3 regions of the Blastococcus sp. SYSU DS1024 genome follow, and region 1 is predicted to be linked to each of the others. Evidence: riboswitches for the same ligand, from Rfam matches in the RefSeq annotation. Region 1 holds a riboswitch; each other region holds the start of a gene.
What was found. Region 1 has a riboswitch for cyclic di-AMP ahead of ACI79S_RS15495 (LysM peptidoglycan-binding domain-containing protein). Riboswitches for the same ligand answer to the same signal wherever they lie in the genome.

Region 1 (6,903 bases):
ACGCCCTCCTCCGCCAGGCCGGCGCCCTGGGGCGCGCCAAGGGCGAGGGTACCGACGCCGACACCACGCAGGACCGCGTGATGGACTCGATGGACCTCGAGCGCGAGCGCGGCATCACCATCCTCGCCAAGAACACCGCGATCCGCCTGGCCGACGAGGACGGCAACCCGGTGGTCGTCAACATCGTCGACACCCCCGGTCACGCCGACTTCGGGGGTGAGGTCGAGCGCGGGCTGTCGATGGTCGACGGCGTGGTCCTGCTGGTCGACGCCTCCGAGGGGCCGCTGCCGCAGACCCGGTTCGTGCTGCGCAAGGCGCTGGCCAAGGGGATGCCGGTCATCCTCGCGGTGAACAAGACCGACCGCGGTGACGCCCGCATCGCCGAGGTCGTCGACGAGTGCTACGAGCTGTTCATGGAGCTGATGGAGGACGCCGGCCTGGACGCCGACGCCCTCGAGTTCCCGATCGTCTACTGCAACGGGCGCACCGGGCAGGCGTCGCTCAACCGCCCCGAGAACGGCACCGTGCCCGACAGCCCGGACCTCGGGCCGCTGGTGAAGACGCTGCTGGACACCGTTCCGGCGCCGACCTACGACGCCGAGGAGCCGCTGCGCGCGCAGGTCACCAACCTCGACGCCTCGCCGTTCCTCGGCCGGCTCGCGCTGCTGCGCGTGCACTCCGGTGAGATGAAGCGGGGCCAGCAGGTGGCCTGGTGCAAGGTCGACGGCACCATCAAGAACGTCAAGATCACCGAGCTGCTCGTCACCGAGGGCCTCACCCGCACCCCGGCCGAGAGCGCCGGCCCCGGCGACCTGGTCGCCATCGCCGGCATCGAGGACATCATGATCGGCGACACCCTCGCCGACCCGAACGACCCGCGGCCGCTGCCGCCGCTCACCGTCGACGAGCCCTCGATCTCGATCACGATCGGCATCAACACCTCGCCGATCTCGGGCAAGTCCGGCAAGAAGCTCACCGCCCGCCTGATCAAGAACCGGCTCGACCAGGAGCTGGTCGGCAACGTCTCGGTGCGCATGCTGCCCACCGAGCGGCCCGACACCTGGGAGATGCAGGGCCGCGGCGAGCTGGCGCTGGCCATCCTCGTCGAGCAGCTGCGCCGGGAGGAGTTCGAGCTCACGGTCGGTCGCCCGACCGTGGTCACCAAGACCATCGACGGCAAGCTGCACGAGCCGGTCGAGCGGGTCACCATCGACACCCCGGGCGAGTACGTCGGCACGCTGACCCAGGCGCTCGCGGTTCGCCGGGCGCGGCTGGAGAACCTGGTGCACCACGACACCGGCTGGGCGCGGATGGAGTACATCGTCCCGTCGCGCGGCCTCATCGGGTTCCGCACCGAGTTCCTCACCGAGACGCGCGGTACCGGCGTCCTCAACCACAACCTCGAGGGCTACGAGCCGTGGCTGGGCGACATGCGCGCCCGCCCGACCGGCTCGCTCGTGGCCGACCGCCAGGGCGTGGCGACGACGTACTCGATGTTCTCGCTGCAGGAGCGCGGCCAGCTCATGGTCGAGCCGGGCACCGAGGTCTACGAGGGCATGATCGTCGGTGAGAACTCGCGTCCGGACGACATGGACGTGAACATCACCAAGGAGAAGAAGCTCACCAACATGCGCAAGTCCACCTCCGAGGAGCTGGAGCGGCTCATCCCGCCGCGGATCCTGAACCTGGAGCAGGCGCTGGAGTTCTGCGCCGAGGACGAGTGCGTCGAGGTGACGCCGGCCAGTGTCCGCATCCGCAAGGTGGTCCTGGACCAGACCGAGCGCGGCAAGGCCAAGAACCGCAAGCCCAAGCCCAGCTGATCCGCCCCCGGTGCGCAGCGAGCCCCTGTCCGGTGATCCGGGCAGGGGCTCGCTGCGTCGCGGGTGCCGTTACGGCGCCGGTGCGAAGGCCACGTGCGGGTGGTCCATGTGGTTGGCCGTGGCGGATCCACGGTCCTCCATGGCCTGCCACGCCCAACCCGTCCACGTGCCGGCGATCTGCTGGTGCCAGATGACGTACTCGACGCCGAGGCGCGCCGCGTTGTCGATGACGTACTGGGCGACCGCGTCGCCCGTGGCCCGGTCGTCGTAGACCATGAAGTCGGCGGCGAGCCCCTCCGTGGGGCTGTGGCCGGGGCGGGTCAACACCGTCGAGATGCCGAACTGCGCGGCGATCTCTCCCACGGCGGGGCGCACGTGGGGATCCCACGCGCCGTAGGCCGCCGCGTCCGGGGCCGACCGGTCCGCGGCCCGGCTGGCGCGCTCCGGCACCGCCGCCGTGCCGCCGCCGAGGGCGAGCCGCTGACCGACGCGCAGCACGTTCGGGTCGGCACCGACGACATCGAGGTTCAGGGCGTGCAACTGCTCCCAGGTGGTGCCGTGGCCGGCGGCGATACCGCCCAGCGTGTCGCCCGCCTGGACCACGTACTCGCCGACGGCGGCCGGCGCGCTCGGGACGGCGGGGGCGGCGGGGGCGGCGGGCGCGGCGCCCGATCCGCCGATGACGAGGACCTGCCCGACGCGCAGCACGTTCGGGTCGGCGCCGATGGTGGCGAGGTTGTCGGCGTGGAGGGTCTGCCACGAGGTGCCGTGGGCGGCCGCGAGCCCGCCCAGCGTGTCACCGGGGACGACCGTGTGCTCCCCGGAGTGGGCGTGGGCGGGAGCGGCGATCGCGAAGGAGGCGGCCGCCGCGGCCGCGAGGACCACGGCCGGACGTGCCACAGCTGCCGTGGCGGAGGTGCGGGTGGGGCGACCGAGTCGCGCCGTGCGGTGCTTGAGCATGGGGAAGCCTCTCGCCGCCTGCGGGGTTAGCTGTCGGGTTCGGGCGAGAGCTGCCCGGCCGCGTGCTGCGGCTTCACCCCGAGGCCGAGGGCCAGGTTCTCGTGGGTCCCCCGCGCCTGCCCGTCGTGTGCACGGTCCGGTGGCGGTGGGCAGGTTCGGCGGTCCGCCATCCGGGCCCACCCGGTGGTGGACGCCGCACGGTAGGCAGACCGCCGTCCCCGGCAGCAACTCCGCGGAGCACCTGTCCCGCGTCCCCCCGCGAGGACTGACGCCCCGTGGTGTGCTGCCGACTGTCCGTGCGCAGCCCTCCCGCCGGGCGGCAGTCCGGACGGCTGCGCGGGTATGTGCTCGGTAGGTCACGAATCGTGATGGCTGGCCGGAGCGGTCCGACGCGCCCGCCGCACCGTCGGGGGAGCCCGCCGCGCACCCGGCCTACGTTGGCGTCGGAGCCGTCTCCCGGCTCCCTGGGAACGAGGAAGGCGGCCGAACGCTCATGGCGACGATCACCCGTACGGTTCCGGCGGCCGAGGGCTTCCGGGGTGGGATCGACGTCCGGGTGAGCCTGCGCGCCGACGCCGGATCGGGCGGTTCGGCGTTCGACGGTGCGTGGTTCCCGCGGAGCCGGGACCTCGCCGTGGAGCTGCCCGAGCTGGTCGCCGCGCTGGAGCGGCGCGGTGTGCGGGTGGAGCGGTTCACCTACGCCCTCGAGGCCTGGGAGCCGGCCCCCCGCAAGCTGGAGGTGCTGGGCCGCACGGTGCGCGCCGGCGGCTTCCGCAGCATGGACCCTCAGGTCGTCTGCCTCACCTGGGCCGGGGGCAACCGCCGCGCCGACCTGCTGGTCGTCCCGCCGGAGACCGACGTCCTCACCGGCGCCCGGGCGCTGCGGCTCTGCACCCGGCGCGGCCTGCCGTCCTCGCCCCAGATGGTGCTCGCCGCGGCCCGGTCCACGCCCCTCCCGCAGGTGCCCACGCTGCCGGTGTCCCGCGCGGTGTAGCGGTCGTCCGCCGACGGCCGATCCGCTGCCGGCGAACGCCCTGGACGCGTGGGCGCCGACCGGGCTGGAGTGGTCGGCATGAGACTCCTCGTCCTCGGCGGCACCCACTTCCTCGGTCGGCACGTGGTCGGTGCCGCGCTCGGGCGGGGGCACGACGTCGCCACCTTCACCCGGGGCGTCACGGGCGCGCCGCCGGAGGGCGTGCGGGCGCTGCACGGCGACCGTGACGACCCCCGTGCGCTGCCGCGCACGCTGGGGGAGTGGGAGCCGGAGCTCGTCGTCGACACCTCCTGCCAGACCCGGGCCGCCGCCCGCAACGCCGCGGCGGCGCTCGGCGGGGTCCGCTCCTACGTCTTCGTGAGCAGCCTCAACGCCTACCGGAACTGGCCGCCGGGCCCGCTCGGCCCCGAGGACGGCGAGCGGACGGAGGGCGCCGACGACGACGACGAGTACGGAGCGATCAAGGCCTTCGCCGAGCGGGAACTCGCCGCGGCCGTCGGCGGCCGCTTCCTCACCGCCCGTGCCGGCCTGATCGTCGGCCCCTACGACCCGGTCCACCGCCTCGGCTGGTGGCTGGAGCGCATCGCGCGCGGCGGTCGGGTGGTCGTCCCGGCCGAGGGGGTCGCCCAGCCGATCGCGCTGGTCGACGCCCGCGACCTCGCCGCGTGGCTGGTGGACATGGCCGAGCAGGGCCGCACGGGTGCGGTCAACGCCACGGGGCCGGCGGGCATGACGACGCTGGGCGGCCTGCTCGACCTCTGCCGGGTCGTCACCGGGAGCGCGGCGGAGTGGGCGCCGGTGCCCGAGGCCGACCTCCTCGCCGCCGGCGTCCAGGAGTGGCTGCACCTGCCGCTGTGGCTGCGCCACGAGGTCGCCCCCACCGCCTGGGACGTCGACACCACCCGCGCCGCCGAGCTCGGGCTGGCCACGCGGGCGCTGGAGTCGACGGTCGCCGACACCTGGGAGTGGCTGCGGACGCACGAGCGGCCGGCGCCGCCGGCACACCGCCCCGCGGACCAGCCCCGACCCGGCCTCCCGGCCGAGCTGGAGGCGACGCTGCTGTCGTCGCGATGATCAGCGAACCTGATCATCGCGCGTCCTCCCTCACCTCCTGCGGTGAGGGAGGACGCTGCACGATCAGGTCACCTGATCCCGGCGCAGCCCTCAGTCGCGGGGGGCGCTGGGGCGGCCGGCGGCCACGGGCTCGTCGGCGGGAGCGGCGGCGCGGACCGGCGCCTCGCCGGGGTCGGTCGTGTCGGCGGCCACGTTCTGCTCGGCCAGCGCGGCGACGGCGTCGGCCGACTCCAGCCGCGCGTCCTGCCGGTACCGGCGGTAGGAGTGGACGACGGCCAGGACCCAGACCACCGCGAGCACGGCGTAGACCAGCGCGCTGACGACGTCGCCGGCGTCCACCCAGTCGCTGCGCAGCAGCGTGCGCGTGTTGGTGAGCACGATCATCCCGCCGACCAGGGAGCCCAGCATGCGCGGCGGGATGTGCCGCACCAGCCACGCCGCGATCGGGGCGGCGACGAGACCACCGGCGAGCAGCCCGGCGACCCACAGCGGGTCGATGCCCTGCGAGCCGAGAGCGAGCAGGAAGCCGAGGCTGGCCGCCAGCGCGACGAGGAACTCGGAGGTGTCGATCGAGCCGATGACCTTGCGCGGCTCCATGCGGCCGCTGGCCAGCAGCGCCGGCGTGCCGACCGGCCCCCAGCCGCCGCCACCGGTGGCGTCGACGAAGCCGGCCACCAGCCCGAGGGGGGTCAGGAAGCGCCGGCGGATGGGCTTGCCGACGTTCCGCCGGTCGATGCCGCGCAGCGTGAAGCGCACCAGGATGTAGACGCCCAGCGAGACCAGGATCAGCGACATGACCGGCGCCGCGACCGCGGTGGAGAGGCTGGAGAGGAAGTGGGCGCCGGCGAATGCGCCGACCGCACCGGGCACCCCCACCTTGGCGACGACCTTCCAGTCGACGTTGCCGAACTTCCAGTGCGAGAGCCCCGAGGCCAGGGTGGTGCCGATCTCGGCGAGGTGGATGGTCGCCGACGCCGCGGCCGGGTTGGTGCCGATGGCCAGCAGCAGGGTCGTCGAGGTGACGCCGTAAGCCATGCCGAGGCTGCCGTCGACGAGCTGGGCACCGAGCCCGGCGAGGGCGAGCAGGATCAGGGTCTTCACGAGCACTGGCTCCGGGGTCTCAGGACGCGGGCGCGCAGACGGCGACCGTGTGAGGCGAGGGGTGAGACGAGGTGGCGCCGGGGGAGGCGCGAGGAGTTCAGCAGCCCGGACAGGCGGCGGTGCAGACGCGCAGGAGGTCGACGTGCCGGCGGCTCACCAGGAGCAGCATCGTCGTCCGCGTCACGGCGCAATGTCTACCAGATCGATGCACTTAGGCGCAGATCGCGTCCCGACGCGTGGGACGGCGGTCGCGGTGCCGCCCGCTCAGCCGTGCGCGGTCTCGCCCGGGCCGGCGTCCTCGCGCACCGTGTCGAGGGAGTCCACGAGGTCGGCCCGTGCCCGCGCCACCCGGGAACGGATGGTGCCGACGGGGCACCCGGCGACCTCCGCGGCCTCGGCGTAGGGCAGCCCCAGCAGCTGCGTCAGCACGAAGGCCTCGCGCCGGTCGGGGGCCAGCCGGGCCAGCAGATCGGCGACCGCGGCGCTCTCCCCGACGGCATCCGCGGCGCCCGGCGGGGCCAGCAGTTCCAGGTCGGGGGATTCCCGGACCAGGGTCAGCCGGCGCCGGCGGCGGGAGCGCAGCGCGTCGGCGCAGACCCGGCGGGCGATGGCCAGCAGCCAGGTGCGGACCGAGGACCGGCCCTCGAAGCGGTGCAGGGAGCCGAACGCCCGCAGGTAGGTCTCCTGCGTCAGGTCGTCGGCGGAGGCCCGGTCGCCGAGCGCGGCGCAGAGCCGCCAGACGTCGGACTGCGTCTCCCGCACGAGGGTGGCCGCGGCCAGCGGGTCGCCGTCGGCGGCGTCCGCGGCCAGGCGTGCCAGGTCGTCCATGTCCTCGTCAGCGTGTCGCAGGTCACCCGGGAGGCCCGGAACCGGGCGGTGCCCGGCGGCGACTAATCAACCATGTCCTGCCACACCTGCCGCGAGGCGCTCTCCGCGCGGCTCGACGGCGAGCCG
Region 2 (6,903 bases), on a different contig from region 1:
GCGCGAGGACCCCGACGTGCTCGCCGAGCTCGACGCCGCGGTGCAGGAGGCCAACAAGGCGGTCTCCCAGGCCGAGGCGATCAAGAAGTTCACGGTGCTGGGCACCGACTTCACCGAGGACAACGGGATGCTGACGCCCAGCCTGAAGCTGAAGCGGAACGTGGTCATGAAGGAGTTCGGCTCCGACGTCGAGGCCCTGTACTCCCGCTGAGCCCCTGCCCACCGAGGCCCGCCGCGCTCCCCGCGCGGCGGGCCTCAGTGCTTCGTGAGGAGCTCGTCGAAGGTCTCGGCGATCGACGTCCAGGACCACCGCTGCTCGACCCAGCCGCGACCGGCCAGGCCCATCGCCCGGGCGCGCGCCGGGTCGTCGAGCAGCCCCGACAGCGCCGCCGCCACCGCCTCCGGTGACCGCGGGTCCACCACGTGGCCGGTGACGCCGTCGCGCACCGCCTCCGGCGCCCCGCCCGAGGTGCCCGCGACGACCGGTCGGGCGCAGGCCGCGGCCTCGAGGAAGACCATGCCGAGGCCCTCGACGTCCAGGCCCCCGCGCCGGGTGCGGCAGGGCATGGCGAACACGTCCCCGGCGGCATAGTGCGCCGGCAGCTCGTCGTGGTCCACCGGGCCGGTCAGGACCACCGAGTCCTGGAGCCCAGCCCGGGCGACGGCGCGGCGGAGGGAGGCCTCGGCCGGGCCGCCGCCGACCAGCAGCAACCGGGCGCCGGGGTGCCGGGCGAGGACCTGCGGCCAGCCCGCCACGAGCACGTCCTGCCCCTTGCGGGCGACCAGGCGGGAGACGCAGACGACGACCGGTGCGTCACCGAGCCCGTGCCGGGCGCGCACCGCCGTGCCGTCGACGCCGGGGGCGAACCGGTCGATGTCGACCCCGGGCGAGAGCTGGGCCAGCCGGGTGCGGCCCCCGAGCGGCGGGGCGAGGCGGTCACGGGTGTACTCGCTGATGTAGGTGAGGACGTCCAGACCGGCGGCGATCCGCTGCATCACCTGCCGGCTGCCCGGAAGGGCGACCCAGCCGGTCTCGTGCCCGTGCGTGGCGCCGACCAGGTGCTCGACCCCGGCGGCGCGCAGCGTCGGCGCGAGCAGCCCCAGCGGCGCGGCCGCCCCGAAGAACGCGGTGTCGCAGCCGTACCGCTCCACCAGCTCCACCGCCGCGCGGGCGGTCGCCCGCGTCGGGAGGAGCATCCCGGTCGGCCGGCGCACCACGGGATAGGGCAGCGACCGGTCGTGCTCGGCCGAGCCCGGTGCGTCCGACGCCAGCACGACCAGCGAGTCCGGTGGCCGCCGCTCCAGCAGCGCGGCCACGAACGTCTGGATGCCTCCTTGCCGGGGCGGGAAGTCGTTCGTGACGACCAGCGTCCGGCTCACGGCCCCTCCAGGCGCGCCCAGTCCTCGGCCATCGCGATGCGCTGCGCGGTCGTGGGGTGGCTGCCGAAGAACCAGTGCCAGGCCGCCGGCGGATCCGGATCGCTGAGGTTGGCCCTGGCGAGCCGCTGCTGCATGGCGATGAATGCCTCCGGATCGCGGGTGAGGTCGAGGGTGTGCAGGTCCGCGCGGGCCTCGATCTGGCGCGACACCAGGTTCTGCACCGGCGTGGACAGCAGGCCGCCCACGGCGACCAGGAACAGCAGCAGGGGGACCACGCGGGGGTCGCCGGCCGACGGCGCCCCCGAGCGGCGCAGCAGGGGCGTCCAGGTCAGCAGCCAGCCCAGCAGCGCGGTCGCCGCACCCGCGCCCAGCGCGCCCATGAGCGTGCCGGTCAGGACGTCGTCGGCGGCCACGTGCCCCAGCTCGTGCGCCGCGATCGACTCGATCTCCGCATCGGGCAGCCGGCCGAGGACGGTGTCGTAGACGACGATCCGCCGGGTCGAGCCGAACCCGGAGACGTAGGCGTTCAACGCCGTCGTCCGCCGGGAGGCGTCGGAGACCAGCACGTCCTGGACCGGGGTGCCGTTCTCCTCCGCGAGGGCGAGCAGGTCGCTGCGCAGTTCGCCCGCCGGCAGCGGCTCGAAGGTGTTGAACGCCGGCTCGATGACCACCGGGTAGAGGAACGAGCCGACGACGACGAAGCCGGCCGCTGCCGCCCCGCCCCAGGCCCACCAGGTGCGCGGCGCGCGACGGACCAGCCACAGGAAGGCCAGCACCACGACGACGGTCAGCGCCGCGCTGATGGCCAGCGAGACGGCGACGTCGCGCAGCCAGAGCCCCCAGCCACGGGTGGACAGGCCGTAGCGCGTGCGCACGGCCTCCGCGTAGGCGGAGATCGGCAGGGTCACCACGCGTCCCAGGAGGAGCAGGACCGGCACGCCCAGCAGCACCTGCACGACCCACCGGTCGCCCCACCGCGCCCCCACCGCACGCATCAGGCGGGCCCCCAGCGGGGTGAGCCCGAGCACCGCCGAGACCGCCAGCCCGAGGACCAGGGAGAGCAGCGACGCGGGCCGCAGGGCGGCGGCGAAGGCCTCCGCGCGCTCGATCGTCGCGGGATCCAGGCCCGCGGTGGGGTCGGGCTCGGTGCGTCCTCCGGGCGGCTCGGGCAGCACGTCCCACGGGGTGCGGACGACGATGACGACGACGACGGCGATCCCGAGCAGGGCCGCGGCCACCAGGGCGGCCCGGCGAACGCTCACCCCGCCGATCCTAGGCGGGCGGCTCCCCGCGCCCTCCCCGCCGGCTCCGCTCCTCCCCCGGGCCGCGGCACGCGGGCACCGGGCTCCCGTTCGAACCCGGCCACCGCGCGCGACACCGACGCCTGGGAGGTGCCCAGCAGGTCAGCGGCGCCGGTGAAGGCCCCGCGTCGACGACCGCGACGTGCGAATCCGGCCTGGTCCTCCCCGGCCCCTCCAGCGACCACTTGTGCCGTCGCCGCCGGGGGGCTGTCGTCGGTCGTCCCCTGCGCCGCCGACCGCACCACCCTGCGGTTCGTGCCCCCGCGCTTCCTCGGCGTCTTCACGAGCACCCATCCGGTGCTGGCCGCCCTCGTCGGCATCCTGCTGCTCGACCAGGGGGCTCCGGGCGCACGCGAAGATCGCGCCAGGACGCTCCCCCGGGCCTGCCCGAGGTCGTCGGACGGCGCCCTCGGTCACCGGACCGCCCAGGACCGCCGAGGGCCGGCGATCCCTGTCGGGATCACCGGCCCTCGGTCACCAGCCTGGAACCGTCAGCCGGCGATGTCACCAGCCGGCCTCCGCGCCCCGGTCCGCTCCTCGCTCGTCCCTCGCTGCGATGCTCCCGGAGCTGTCAGCCGGCGATGTCACCAGCCGGCCTCCGCGCCCCGGTCCGCTCCTCGCTCGTCCCTCGCTGCGATGCTCCCGGAGCTGTCAGCCGGCGATGCGACGGGCGCTGTTGTAGCTCCCCATCGAGTCCACGCTCGCCACCTTCACCGGCTGGCCGGACGTGGAGGCGTGCACCATCTGGCCGTTGCCGATGTACATGCCCACGTGGCTCACCGGGCTGTAGAAGAACAGCAGGTCGCCCGGCTGCAGCTCGCCGCGGGAGACGGGCCTACCCATCTGGCTCTGCGACCGGCTGGAGTGCGGGAGCGTCACCCCGGCCGCGGCGTAGGCGTACGACGTCAGCCCCGAGCAGTCGAAGGCGTTCGGCCCGCCGGCACCCCACACGTACGGGTCGCCGAGCTGGGCGAGCGCGGTGTTCACCGCCACCTGGGCGGCCGTGCTCGGCGCGATGACGCTGCCGGTGGGCGCCGGGAGACCGGCGCCACCGTGGGCCTGTGCCACCTGCGCCTGCTGCGGCGCGGTGAGCGCCTCGTACCGGCGCTGGTAGTCGGCGATCTTCGCCTCGAGCTCCTCCTGCTGGCCGGCGATCCGCTCCACCGCCCGCCGGGCGTCCGCCGCGGCCTTCTCGGCGGCGTCGCGGGCCTGCTCCGCGTCCTCGGCCGCCCGCGACACCTCGGTGAGCACCTCGCTGGTGTGCCCGGCGATGACGTCGAGGGTGCCCAGCTGGTCGACCAGCTGGTCGGCCGAGTTGCTGGTCAGCAGGACGTCGAGCTGCGACATGCCGCTGCCCGTGTAGACGCTGCGGGCCAGCCGGCGCATGTGCCCGTCGAGGGAACCGAGCCGGGCCTCCGCCTCCGCGACCGCCTCGCTCGCGGCCTGCGCGTCGCGCTGGTGGCCCTCGAGGACGACGCGCGCCTCGTTGAGCTGCTCGGAGACGACCTCCAGCTCGTGGCTGGCCTCGGCCACCTGGGCGGCGACCTCGTCGGCGGTGCCGGGAACCGCCGACGCGGTACCCGGGAGGACGGTGACGGTCAGGGCCGCGACGGCGCTGACCAGGAGCCCCGAACGGAGCGGTCCGAAGCGGCGGGCGCTGGCAGAGCTGCACCGGCCGGCGGTGTGGAGTTGTTCGGGGGCGTGCGTCAGTAGTGCGTGAGGGGTCGCCACGTGCGGCGGCTCTCCGTTTCTTCCGCTGCAACCGCCGACCGAGTTAGCTGACGGGTTCGGGCTGGGAAGACTGGCCCTATCCCCCGCGCACCGGCGAGCCGACGGCGGGAGAACTCACCCCAGAGTGCGGTGGGTCCCCGGTACACCTCGGGCGCCAGTGGTGCACGCCACGCGGTGATTAGGCGGTGTCCGGTCGAGGCCATCCATCGATGGATGACGACCACCCGGCCGAACGGAGGGAACCCTACGACCGTGATGCGCCTGTGACAAACGGGAACAGGTGAGACGTGTGCGACGGCCACGTGCCCCGCGATGGCGCGTCTACCTGGGCATTCACCCGATCGGGTGTACACCCGTCCCTCGCCACGGGCGGGCGGGGATCAACCGGTACGCCGTCCCGACCGCTCCCCGCCGTGCCCGTCGGGATGCCGCAGCGGGGGAACCAGGCCGCCCTCGGCCAGCGCGCGCACGGCGCGGCGTTCCACCTCGTCGAACTCCACCACCACGCCCGGCGGCGGGACGACGACGTCCTCGGCGGCCGTGGCCGGCCCGCCACGCGGCCGCCCGGTCATCGGCACGACGACCGGGTCGACCCCCTGCCACCCGGGCGGGGCCCCCAGCAGCACGGTCACGACGCAGTCGGCGCAACCGGTCCCCCGGGCGGTGCAGGTGTCGCAATCGATGAGCATCGCTTCTTCTCCTCCGTGAGTTGCTGCGCACGGTAGGAAGGGCCACCGACATTTCCGCCGGGCCACCGTCGGCCCGCGCCGGGTCAGCTGCCCGCGTACTCCCAGTGCCACGGCTCCTCGCGCCCGTTGCCCGGGTCGGCCCACGTGGGGTGCAGGAAGCCGAAGCGCCCGGCGTTGGCCACCATCCAGGCGTACTGCCGGGTGCCGAACGTCTGGACGCCGCCGCACAGGTCCACCGCCAGGCCCCAGCCGTGGTTGCTGGTGCCGGGCACCGCGGCCAGGGCCGGCTTCTCCCCGTACAGCCGCACCTGGCCGGCGTAGGTCCGGTAGGAGTCGGTGAGGCACAGCGGGCTCCCGAAGGCGGTCGCGTAGGCCGCCGACATGGCCCGGTAGGCGGCGGCCGCATCGCAGCGCAGCGCGTGCCCGCCGACGCCGAGCGGGCACATCGCGCTGGGCGGGATGAGGCCGTTCGGGTAGCCGCCCCACGCGCGGGCGCCGTCGTAGCTGGGTGGGTAGACGGTGTTGCCGCACTCGGTCCGCAGCGTCCCCGCGGCCGGCGCCGGGACGGCGACGGGGGGCCGCTGGCCGAGGACCGGGCGGCCGATCGCCAGCACCTGGTCGCCCGGCAGCGTCCGCACCACGACCGCGCCGGCCCGGGCGTCGGCGGTCAGCATGGTCCGCGGGTCCAGGGCGATGCCCACGTGCCCGAGGCCCGCCTCCGGCGAGCCCAGGAAGACCAGGTCACCGGGGAGGACGTCGGCGGGGGCCACGGATACGGCGCTCGCGAACAGCTCCTCCTGCGTCGCGGGCAGCTGGACACCGGCCCGGCCGTAGGCCACCTGGACCAGTGACCCGCAGTCCCAGGACTCCGGCCCCGCCGTCCCGGGCGCGTACGGCTGCCCCAGGGCCTCCATCGCGCCGCTGACGGCGGTCAGGGTCTCGGCGGGCAGGACCAGGAGCGAGCTCGGCCGCCCGGGCAGCTGGGCCACCCCGCGCTGCGCGCCACCCGCGGCTGCGGCCACCGGAGCGAGGCGGTCGGGGAGGCTGCGCTCGGGTTCCCGCAGCGCGGCGGCGGGCACGTCGCCGAGGCCGGCGGTCCGGAGCTGGTCGACGTAGGCCCGCCAGCTGGCCGCCGTCTGCTCGTTCACCGACACCTGCTCCCCCTGGAGCGCCGCCAGCTGCCGGTCGACGACGGCCAGCGTGTCGTGGAGCTCCGTGGTCACCGCATCGGCGGCCGCCTCCAGCGCGGCCACCCGCGCGGCCACCTCGTCCGCCCGCTCCTGGGCCACGCCGAGCGCGGCCTGGGCGCGCTGCTGCTGGTCCAGGGCGCTGCGCCGGTGGCTCTCCGCGACGCCGATGAGGTGGGCGAGGTGCGCGTCGACGGCGTCGAGGAAGCCCATGCCGGCGAGGACCTCCCCCGGGTCGCCACCGGTGAGCAGGAGCGTCAGGGGGGTGAGGGCGCCACCGTCCCGGTAGACCGCAGCGGCGTAACCGGCGACCTCGCGCTGGTGCCCGGCCAGCACGCCCCGGGCGTCCTCGAGCACCGCCCTCGCCTCGTCCACCGACCGCTGCGCCTCGGCCAGCGCCTCGCGCGCGGCGACGACCTGCCCCTGGCGCGCCCGGAGGTCCTCCTGCACCTCGGCGGCCCGCCGTTGCAGCCGGTCCAGGTCGCGGCTGTCCAGCACGCCGGAGGTGCCACCCGGCTGGTCGCTGGGCGCGGCGGCCACCGGCCCGGCGGGCAGCAGCACCGCCAGGCACGCCGCCAGCGCCGCGGCCACCGCGCATCGCCGGGCCCGGGCGGG
Region 3 (6,903 bases), on a different contig from region 1:
TGCGACGGTCCCCGTTCGCGGCCCAGGAGCTGCTCACGGGGGACGACACCCACGGGTGGGACGCGCTGCAGCCCGGCCCGCCGCCGGAGTCCGCCCTCTTCCCGCTGGCCGACCCGGCCGACCTGCTCGACCCGGTGGCCGAGCAGCGGCGCCAGCAGGCGGCCCTGGCCGCCTCCCCGCACGGCGACCGGCTCGCGCTGCTGCTCGCGGCGGAGTCCGCCGGCGCCCTGGTGGCCGCCGAGATGACGCACACCGGCCTGCCGTGGCGGGCGGACGTGCACGAGCGCCTGCTCACCGACCTGCTCGGCCCGCGCCCGGGAAGCGGTGGGCGCCCCGCGGTGCTCGAGCGGCTGCTGGGCGAGATCCGCGCGGCGCTGGGCACCCCGTCGCTCAACCCCGATTCGCCGGCCGAGCTGCTGCGGGCCCTCCAGCAGGCCGGTCTCCCGGTGGCCGACACCCGCTCGTGGACCCTCGAGCAGCTCGACCACCCGTGCGTCCCCCCGCTGCTCGAGTACAAGAAGCTGATGCGGCTGCTCACGGCGAACGGCTGGAGCTGGCTGGAGACCTGGGTGCAGGCGGGGCGGTTCCGCTCGGCCTTCCTGCCGGGCGGGGTGGTCACGGGTCGGTGGGCGTCCCACGGCGGGGGTGCGCTCTCGGTGCCCACGCTCATCCGCCCCGCGGCGGTCGCGGACGACGGCTGGCGGTTCGTCGTCGCCGACGTGGCCCAGCTGGAGCCCCGGGTGCTCGCCGGGATGAGCGCGGACACCGCGATGGCCGAGGCGGCGCGGGCCTCGGACCTCTACGCGGGCATGGTCGCCGGTGGTGCAGTGGCGACCCGGACGGAGGCGAAGCTGGGCATCCTCGGCGCCATGTACGGCGGCACGCGCGGGGAGAGCGGTCGCATGATGCCCCGGCTCGCCCGCCGCTACCCGCGCGCCATCGGCCTGGTCGAGGAGTCCGCCCGGGCCGGCGAGCGCGGCGAGGTGGTGCACACCCTGCTGGGCCGGGGGTCGCCGTCGCCCACCGGGGCGTGGGCGCAGCGGGCGGACGGGCTCGGCGAGGCCGCGGATCAGGCCGGGTCCCGGGAGGACCGCGACCGCGCCCGCCGCGCCTGGGGCCGGTTCACCCGCAACTTCGTCGTCCAGGGCACCGGAGCGGAGTGGGCGATGTGCTGGCTGGCCGACCTCCGCAACCGGCTCTGGCGGCTGGGCGGCGACGGGCCGCTGGAGACCCGGGCGCACCTGGCCTTCTTCCTGCACGACGAGGTCGTCGTGCACACCCCCGAGCACCTGGCCGACGCCGTGGCCGAGGCGGTGCGCGCCGCGGCCACCACGGCCGGGCGGCTGCTGTTCGGCGCCTTCCCGGTGGACTTCCCGCTCGACGTCGCCGTCGTCCGGTCCTGGGCCGACGCGGGCTGAACGGCCCGCCCTACACCACCGAAGGGGCCGGCGAGCTGCCGCGACACGCGTCACGATCTGCGGAAGTGGCCGCTTCCGCATTGTCACGACTGCATAACGACGGTTACCGTGGCGGAGCCCGACCGATCGTTCTCTCCCCATCCGGGGAGGTCTGCCGGGCGCCGCCGAGTTGCCCTTCGGGGTGAGCCGGGGACCCACCGAAGTTCTGGGGTGAATCGCGCGCCGGGCACGTCCTGGTGCGGGTAGGGCAACTTCTGAGCCCGAATCCGTCAGCTAACCCGGTAGGCGGCACGACGGAAGAAACGGAGAGCCGCCGCATGGCGCGCCCCTGCACTGCCGCACCACCACGCGCCCGCCGGCACCGCCGCCTCCAGGGGCGTCCCCGGACCTGACCGCACGCGCACCCGGCGTCCCGCCGGTCGCCCACCGCCACCGATGAACCGCACCGGCCGAGCCGCCGGTGCCCGGTGGCCCCGCGACCCGGCGCCGGTCCGCAGCCCGCATCCCTCGCGGTCCGCCTCGCCCGGCCGACCCCGCCGCACCCCCGGAGCACCCGCACCCATGGATCCCCGCACCACCACCTCGGGCCGTCGTGGCCCGCTCGCCCTCCGCCGTCGCCCGCCCTCGGGCCTCCGCCGTCCCGCGCTCTACCTCGGGGTGGCCGCCGCCGGCGCCCTCCTGGTCAACACCCTCGTCGGCGTGGACCCGGGCGCCCAGGCCGAGGCCGGCACCCCGCAGTCGGTGAGCGTCGCCCAGGAGCTGGGGCTGACCTCGCGTTCCGGGCCGGTCGACGTCGCCGAGGACCTCGCCCCGTTGCAGGACCTGGCGGCCAGCCGCAGCAGCCGCGAGGCCGAGCAGATCGCGGCCCAGGAGGCCCAGGCCGCGGCCGACCAGGCCGAGCTCGACCGGCAGCAGGCCGAGGCGGAGGCCGCCGCCCGCGCCGAGGCCGAGGCGGCCGAGGCGAAGGCGGCGGAGGAGGCCGCGGCCGCGGAGCAGGCGGCCGCAGCGCCCGCCGCGGCGACGCCCACGCAGCAGCAGGCCCGGGCCGCCGCGACCGCCGCCGCCTCCGTGGCGGCGACGGCGGTCGCCCGGATCTCCAACACCGCCGGCAGCGTCAAGCCGCAGGTCCAGACCGCGGCGGACGCCGTGATCAGCAACGTCCCCGGCGCCGCGGGGATCACCCTCGGCGGCACCCGGGCCAGCGCCGCCGACCCGGGCGGGCACCCCTCGGGCCTCGCGCTGGACTACATGGTGATGTCCGACGCCGCCCTCGGGGACGCGATCGTCGCCTACCACCGCGCCCACTGGGCCGAGCTGGGCGTGGACTACCTGATCTGGCAGCAGCGGATGCTCTCGTCCGCGGGCGGGTCGTGGCAGGCCATGGAGAACCGGGGCAGCGCGACGGCCAACCACTTCGACCACGTGCACGTGAACTACAACTGACCACGCCGTCCCGCGGCGGTTCCTAGGTGAGCCGGCGGACCACGGACAGCGGCAGCACCCGCATGGCCAGCCCGAGCGGCACCCAGGGCCACGCGGGCACGTAGGCCGTGGTCCGCCGGGCCTCGATGGCGGCCACCATGGCGCGGACGCCGGTCGGGGTGTCCACCATGAACCGGGTCCGCTGCTGCACGTGCTGGTTCATCTCCGACCGGATGTAGCCCGGGTAGATCACCGACACGTCCAGGCCGGGGACCCGCTCCGCCCGCAGCCCCTCGGCGAGGGACGCGACCCCGGCCTTGGTGGCGGCGTAGGTGGTCATCGACCGGCGCATGCCGCGCAGCGCCGACATCGAGGAGATCAGCACGAGGTGACCGCGGCCCTGGCGGCGGAAGATCTCCAGCGCCGCCTCCGACTGCGCCAGCGCGCCGACGAAGTTCGTCATCGCGGTCTCGCGGTTGGCGTCGGCCCGTCCGGTGCCCAGGGGGGCGCCCTTGCCCAGGCCGGCGTTCACCACCACCCGGTCGATCGCCCCGAACGCCGCGGCGAACGCGGCGAAGACCCTGGGCACGGCGTCGGCGTCGGTGACGTCGAGCGCCGCGGTCTCCACCCGCCGGCCGGTGGCCGACCGGATCTCCGCGGCGAGGGCGTCCAGCCGATCGGTGCGCCGGGCGCAGAGCGCCAGGTCGTGGCCGCGGGCGGCGAACTGCCGGGCCATCTCCTCGCCGAGGCCGGAACTCGCGCCGGTGATGAGGACGACGCCGGTGCTCATGGGTGCTCCTGTCGATCGGTGCGGCGAGCCCCTGCGGCCGGCCGGCACGCACGGTACGAGAGCCCCGCAGGGGGAGCGTGACCGGCACCGCCGGCGCCCGGTGGCACCCACCGGGTTCCACCTCGTGGGCTCCATCGGGGTTCAGCGGGCCTCCGGACGGGCACACCGGGAGGACGCACGAGCACGGGACGCGCGGGCGCGACCACGCGGCACCGACACGAGGGGATTCGGGAGTGACGACGGCCGGAACCAGTCGACGGTGCCTGGACGGCCGCTACCAGCTGCAGGAACTCATCGCCGTCGGCGGGATGGGCGAGGTGTGGCGGGCGCGCGACCTGCAGCTCCACCGGTCCGTGGCGGTCAAGGTGCTGCGCAGCGAGTACGCCGACGACCCGGTGTTCGTGGCCCGCTTCCGCTCCGAGGCCCGGCACGCGGCGGCGCTGAGCCACCCCAACATCGCCGCGGTCCTCGACTACGGGGAGACCACCGCCGAGGACACCGGCGAGCGGCTCGCCTACCTGGTGATGGAGCTCGTGGAGGGCCCCCCGCTGTCGGCCCGGCTGGCCGAGGTGGGGTCGCTGGACACCGCCGCCGCGCTCTCGCTGCTGCGGCAGGCGGCGGCCGGGCTGGCCGAGGCCCATCGCGCCGGCGTGGTCCACCGTGACGTCAAGCCGGCCAACATCCTGCTCGGCCCGGACGGCACGGTGAAGCTGACCGACTTCGGGATCTCGTGGTCGGCGGGGAGCGCGCCGATCACGGGCACCGGGCAGGTCGTCGGCACCGCTCAGTACATGTCGCCCGAGCAGGCGCGGGGTGAGCACGTCAGCCCTGCCAGCGACGTCTACGCCCTCGGCCTGGTCGGCTACGAGTCCCTGACCGGCCACGCGGCCTTCGACGGCGACAACCCGGTCACGGTCGCGCTCAAACAGGTGCAGGAGCACCCCGAACCTCTCCCCGCCGCGCTGCCGTCCGGCGTGCGCGCCCTGATCGACGCCGCCCTGGTCAAGGACCCGGCGCAGCGCCCGCGGGACGGCGGCGCCTTCCTGTCGGCCGTCGAGGAGGCGATCCTCCGACCGGCGGGGACGGCGCCGCGTCGAAGGCCGCTGGTCACGCGCCCGGTGCGGGCGGCGCGCCCGTCGTCCCGGGGCACCCGGGCGGCGCCGGGGCGGGCCGGCCGTCGCCCGGCCCTGGCCGTCGCGACGCCGCTGGCGGCGTTCCTCCTGCTCGGGGGCGGCGCCCTGTGGGTCATCCCGGATCCGGACGCGGGCGCCGGCCGGTCCGCCGGCGCCGTCTCGACCCCGTCGGCAGCCGCGGGTGTCGTGCTGGCCGTCGAGGAGTACCTCGGCCGCCCGGCCGCCGAGGTGGCCGCGGAGCTCGGCGCGCTGGGGCTGACGGTGCGGCAGGAGGAGGACGTGACGGCGGAGCAGGCCCCGGGGACGGTGACCCGCCTCGAGCCGGCCGCCGGCATGCTGCTCCCCGGTGACCAGGTGCGTCTCGGCGTCGCGGTCCGGCCAGGTGTGACGGAGCCGGAGCTGCCGCCGTCGACCGGTGGGGGCGCCATCCCGGTGGGGCGCCCCGAGCCCGTGGCGCCCGCCCCGGAGGTGACGGTCGCCGAGGAACCGGTGCGGAGCGCCCCGGCATCCCGCGGCCCGGCAGAGGAGAGCACGGGTCCGGCGAGGGGCGCGACGTCACCAGGCGGGGACGCCCCCGAGCCGAGCACCCCGCCGCGGAACGGAGAGGTCATCGCCGGGCCGAGCACACCGCCCGAGGGTGGCGGCGGCACGACCGAGCCGACCAGCCCGCCGGAGGGTGACGGCGGCACGACCGAGCCGACCAGCCCGCCGGAGGGTGACGGCGGCACGACCGAGCCGACCAGCCCGCCGGAGGGTGACGGCGGCACGACCGAGCCGACCACTCCGCCGGAGGGTGACGGCGGCACGACCGAGCCGACCACTCCGCCGGAGGACGACGGCGACGACGGTGAGCAGACCGCCGCCCCGGAGGAGGACGACGAGGACGCCGGTGAGCAGACCGCCGCCCCGGAGGACGACGACGACGCCGGTGAGCAGACCGACGCTCCGGAGGAGGACGACGACGCGCCGGAGCGGGACGACGACGAGGTGGCGCCCGCCGCCCGCATCTGACCCGGCGTCGCCCGGCACCGACCGGGCAGCCGGCCGTCAGAGCAGCCGGTCGAGGTCGTCCGGCCCGGGACCGGTGCCGCCGGAGTCGCGCAGGGGAGAGGTGTCGGGGACGTCGTCCTCGGGGGGCTCGGGGGCCACCGGCCCCTCGGCGTACAGGGTGTCCGGGTCCCGGGGGTCCATCTCTCGTGGCACGGATCGCGACTACCCGGTGCGGCCGGGACGAACCCGCCGCGAGCGGTGCCGGGGCTCAGGTCCTGCGGCTCAGGTCCCGCAGAAGGTGCGGTAGGCGCCGAAGTCCTGCGGGGCGGGCGCGGCGTAGCGCTCCAGTCCCGGGCGCTCGTCGAAGGGGGCGGTCACCACGGACAGGAGCCGCTCCAGCGGTGCCAGATCCCCGCCGGTCGCCGCGTCCAGGGCCTCCTCGACGAGGTGGTTGCGCGGGATGTACGCCGGGTTGACGCCGTCCATGGTCGTGGCGTCGGGGGCGAGCGCCCGCCAGCGCCCCAGCCAGTCGTCGATGCCGGCGAGGTCGAGGAAGAGCAGTCGGACGCGCTCGACGTCCCCCCGCGCCGCCGACCCCAGCCCGCGGAAGAACGCCGTGAGGTCGACGTGGTCCCGGGCGAGCAGGGTCAGCAGCTCCTCGGCCACCTGCCGCACGAGGGCGTCCTCGACGCCGTCGGGCAGGCCCAGCTTCGCGCGCATCCCGGCGGTCCAGGCGGCCTCGTACCGCGGGGCGAAGCGGCCCAGCGACTCGACGGCGAGGGCGACGGCCTGCTCCTGGTCGTCGGACAGCAACGGGAGGAGCGCCTCGGCCAGGCGGGCGAGGTTCCACTGGGCGGCCGCGGGCTGGTTGCCGTAGGCGTAGCGCCCGCTGTGGTCGATGGAGCTGTAGACCGTGGCCGGGTCGTAGGCGTCGAGGAAGGCGCACGGGCCGTAGTCGATGGTCTCGCCCGAGATGGTCGTGTTGTCGGTGTTCATCACGCCGTGCACGAAGCCGACCAGCATCCACCGGGCGACCAGCTCGGCCTGGGCGGCGACCACCGCGTCGAAAAGGGCGAGGTGGGGGTGGTCGGCACCGGCGGCCGCCGGGTGGTGGCGGGCGATGGCGTGGTCGGCGAGGCGGCGCAGCAGC

Region 2: it holds a riboswitch for cyclic di-AMP, as region 1 does, so the genes downstream of both, ACI79S_RS14410 (C40 family peptidase) here and ACI79S_RS15495 (LysM peptidoglycan-binding domain-containing protein) in region 1, are expected to answer to the same signal.
Region 3: it holds a riboswitch for cyclic di-AMP, as region 1 does, so the genes downstream of both, ACI79S_RS06380 (hypothetical protein) here and ACI79S_RS15495 (LysM peptidoglycan-binding domain-containing protein) in region 1, are expected to answer to the same signal.

What each region holds. Positions count from the first base shown of each region.
Region 1 is NZ_JBJHAA010000017.1:71,105-78,007, forward strand. It holds gene typA (translational GTPase TypA) at 1-1,820, shown strand, start outside; gene ACI79S_RS15495 (LysM peptidoglycan-binding domain-containing protein) at 1,890-2,720, opposite strand; cyclic di-AMP (ydaO/yuaA leader) riboswitch at 2,801-2,894, opposite strand; gene ACI79S_RS15500 (DUF5994 family protein) at 3,274-3,774, shown strand; gene ACI79S_RS15505 (NAD-dependent epimerase/dehydratase family protein) at 3,853-4,848, shown strand; gene ACI79S_RS15510 (sulfite exporter TauE/SafE family protein) at 4,939-5,949, opposite strand; gene ACI79S_RS15515 (sigma-70 family RNA polymerase sigma factor) at 6,214-6,777, opposite strand; gene ACI79S_RS15520 (zf-HC2 domain-containing protein) at 6,850-6,903, shown strand, end outside.
Region 2 is NZ_JBJHAA010000015.1:56,059-62,961, forward strand. It holds gene ACI79S_RS14395 (AMP-dependent synthetase/ligase) at 1-211, shown strand, start outside; gene ACI79S_RS14400 (glycosyltransferase family 4 protein) at 256-1,380, opposite strand; gene ACI79S_RS14405 (M48 family metallopeptidase) at 1,377-2,642, opposite strand; gene ACI79S_RS14410 (C40 family peptidase) at 3,333-4,412, opposite strand; cyclic di-AMP (ydaO/yuaA leader) riboswitch at 4,430-4,607, opposite strand; gene ACI79S_RS14415 (hypothetical protein) at 4,793-5,101, opposite strand; gene ACI79S_RS14420 (D-alanyl-D-alanine carboxypeptidase family protein) at 5,185-6,903, opposite strand, start outside.
Region 3 is NZ_JBJHAA010000005.1:42,363-49,265, forward strand. It holds gene ACI79S_RS06375 (bifunctional 3'-5' exonuclease/DNA polymerase) at 1-1,418, shown strand, start outside; cyclic di-AMP (ydaO/yuaA leader) riboswitch at 1,571-1,722, shown strand; gene ACI79S_RS06380 (hypothetical protein) at 1,980-2,861, shown strand; gene ACI79S_RS06385 (SDR family oxidoreductase) at 2,884-3,630, opposite strand; gene ACI79S_RS06390 (protein kinase domain-containing protein) at 3,864-5,774, shown strand; gene ACI79S_RS06395 (hypothetical protein) at 5,811-5,966, opposite strand; gene ACI79S_RS06400 (protein adenylyltransferase SelO) at 6,036-6,903, opposite strand, start outside.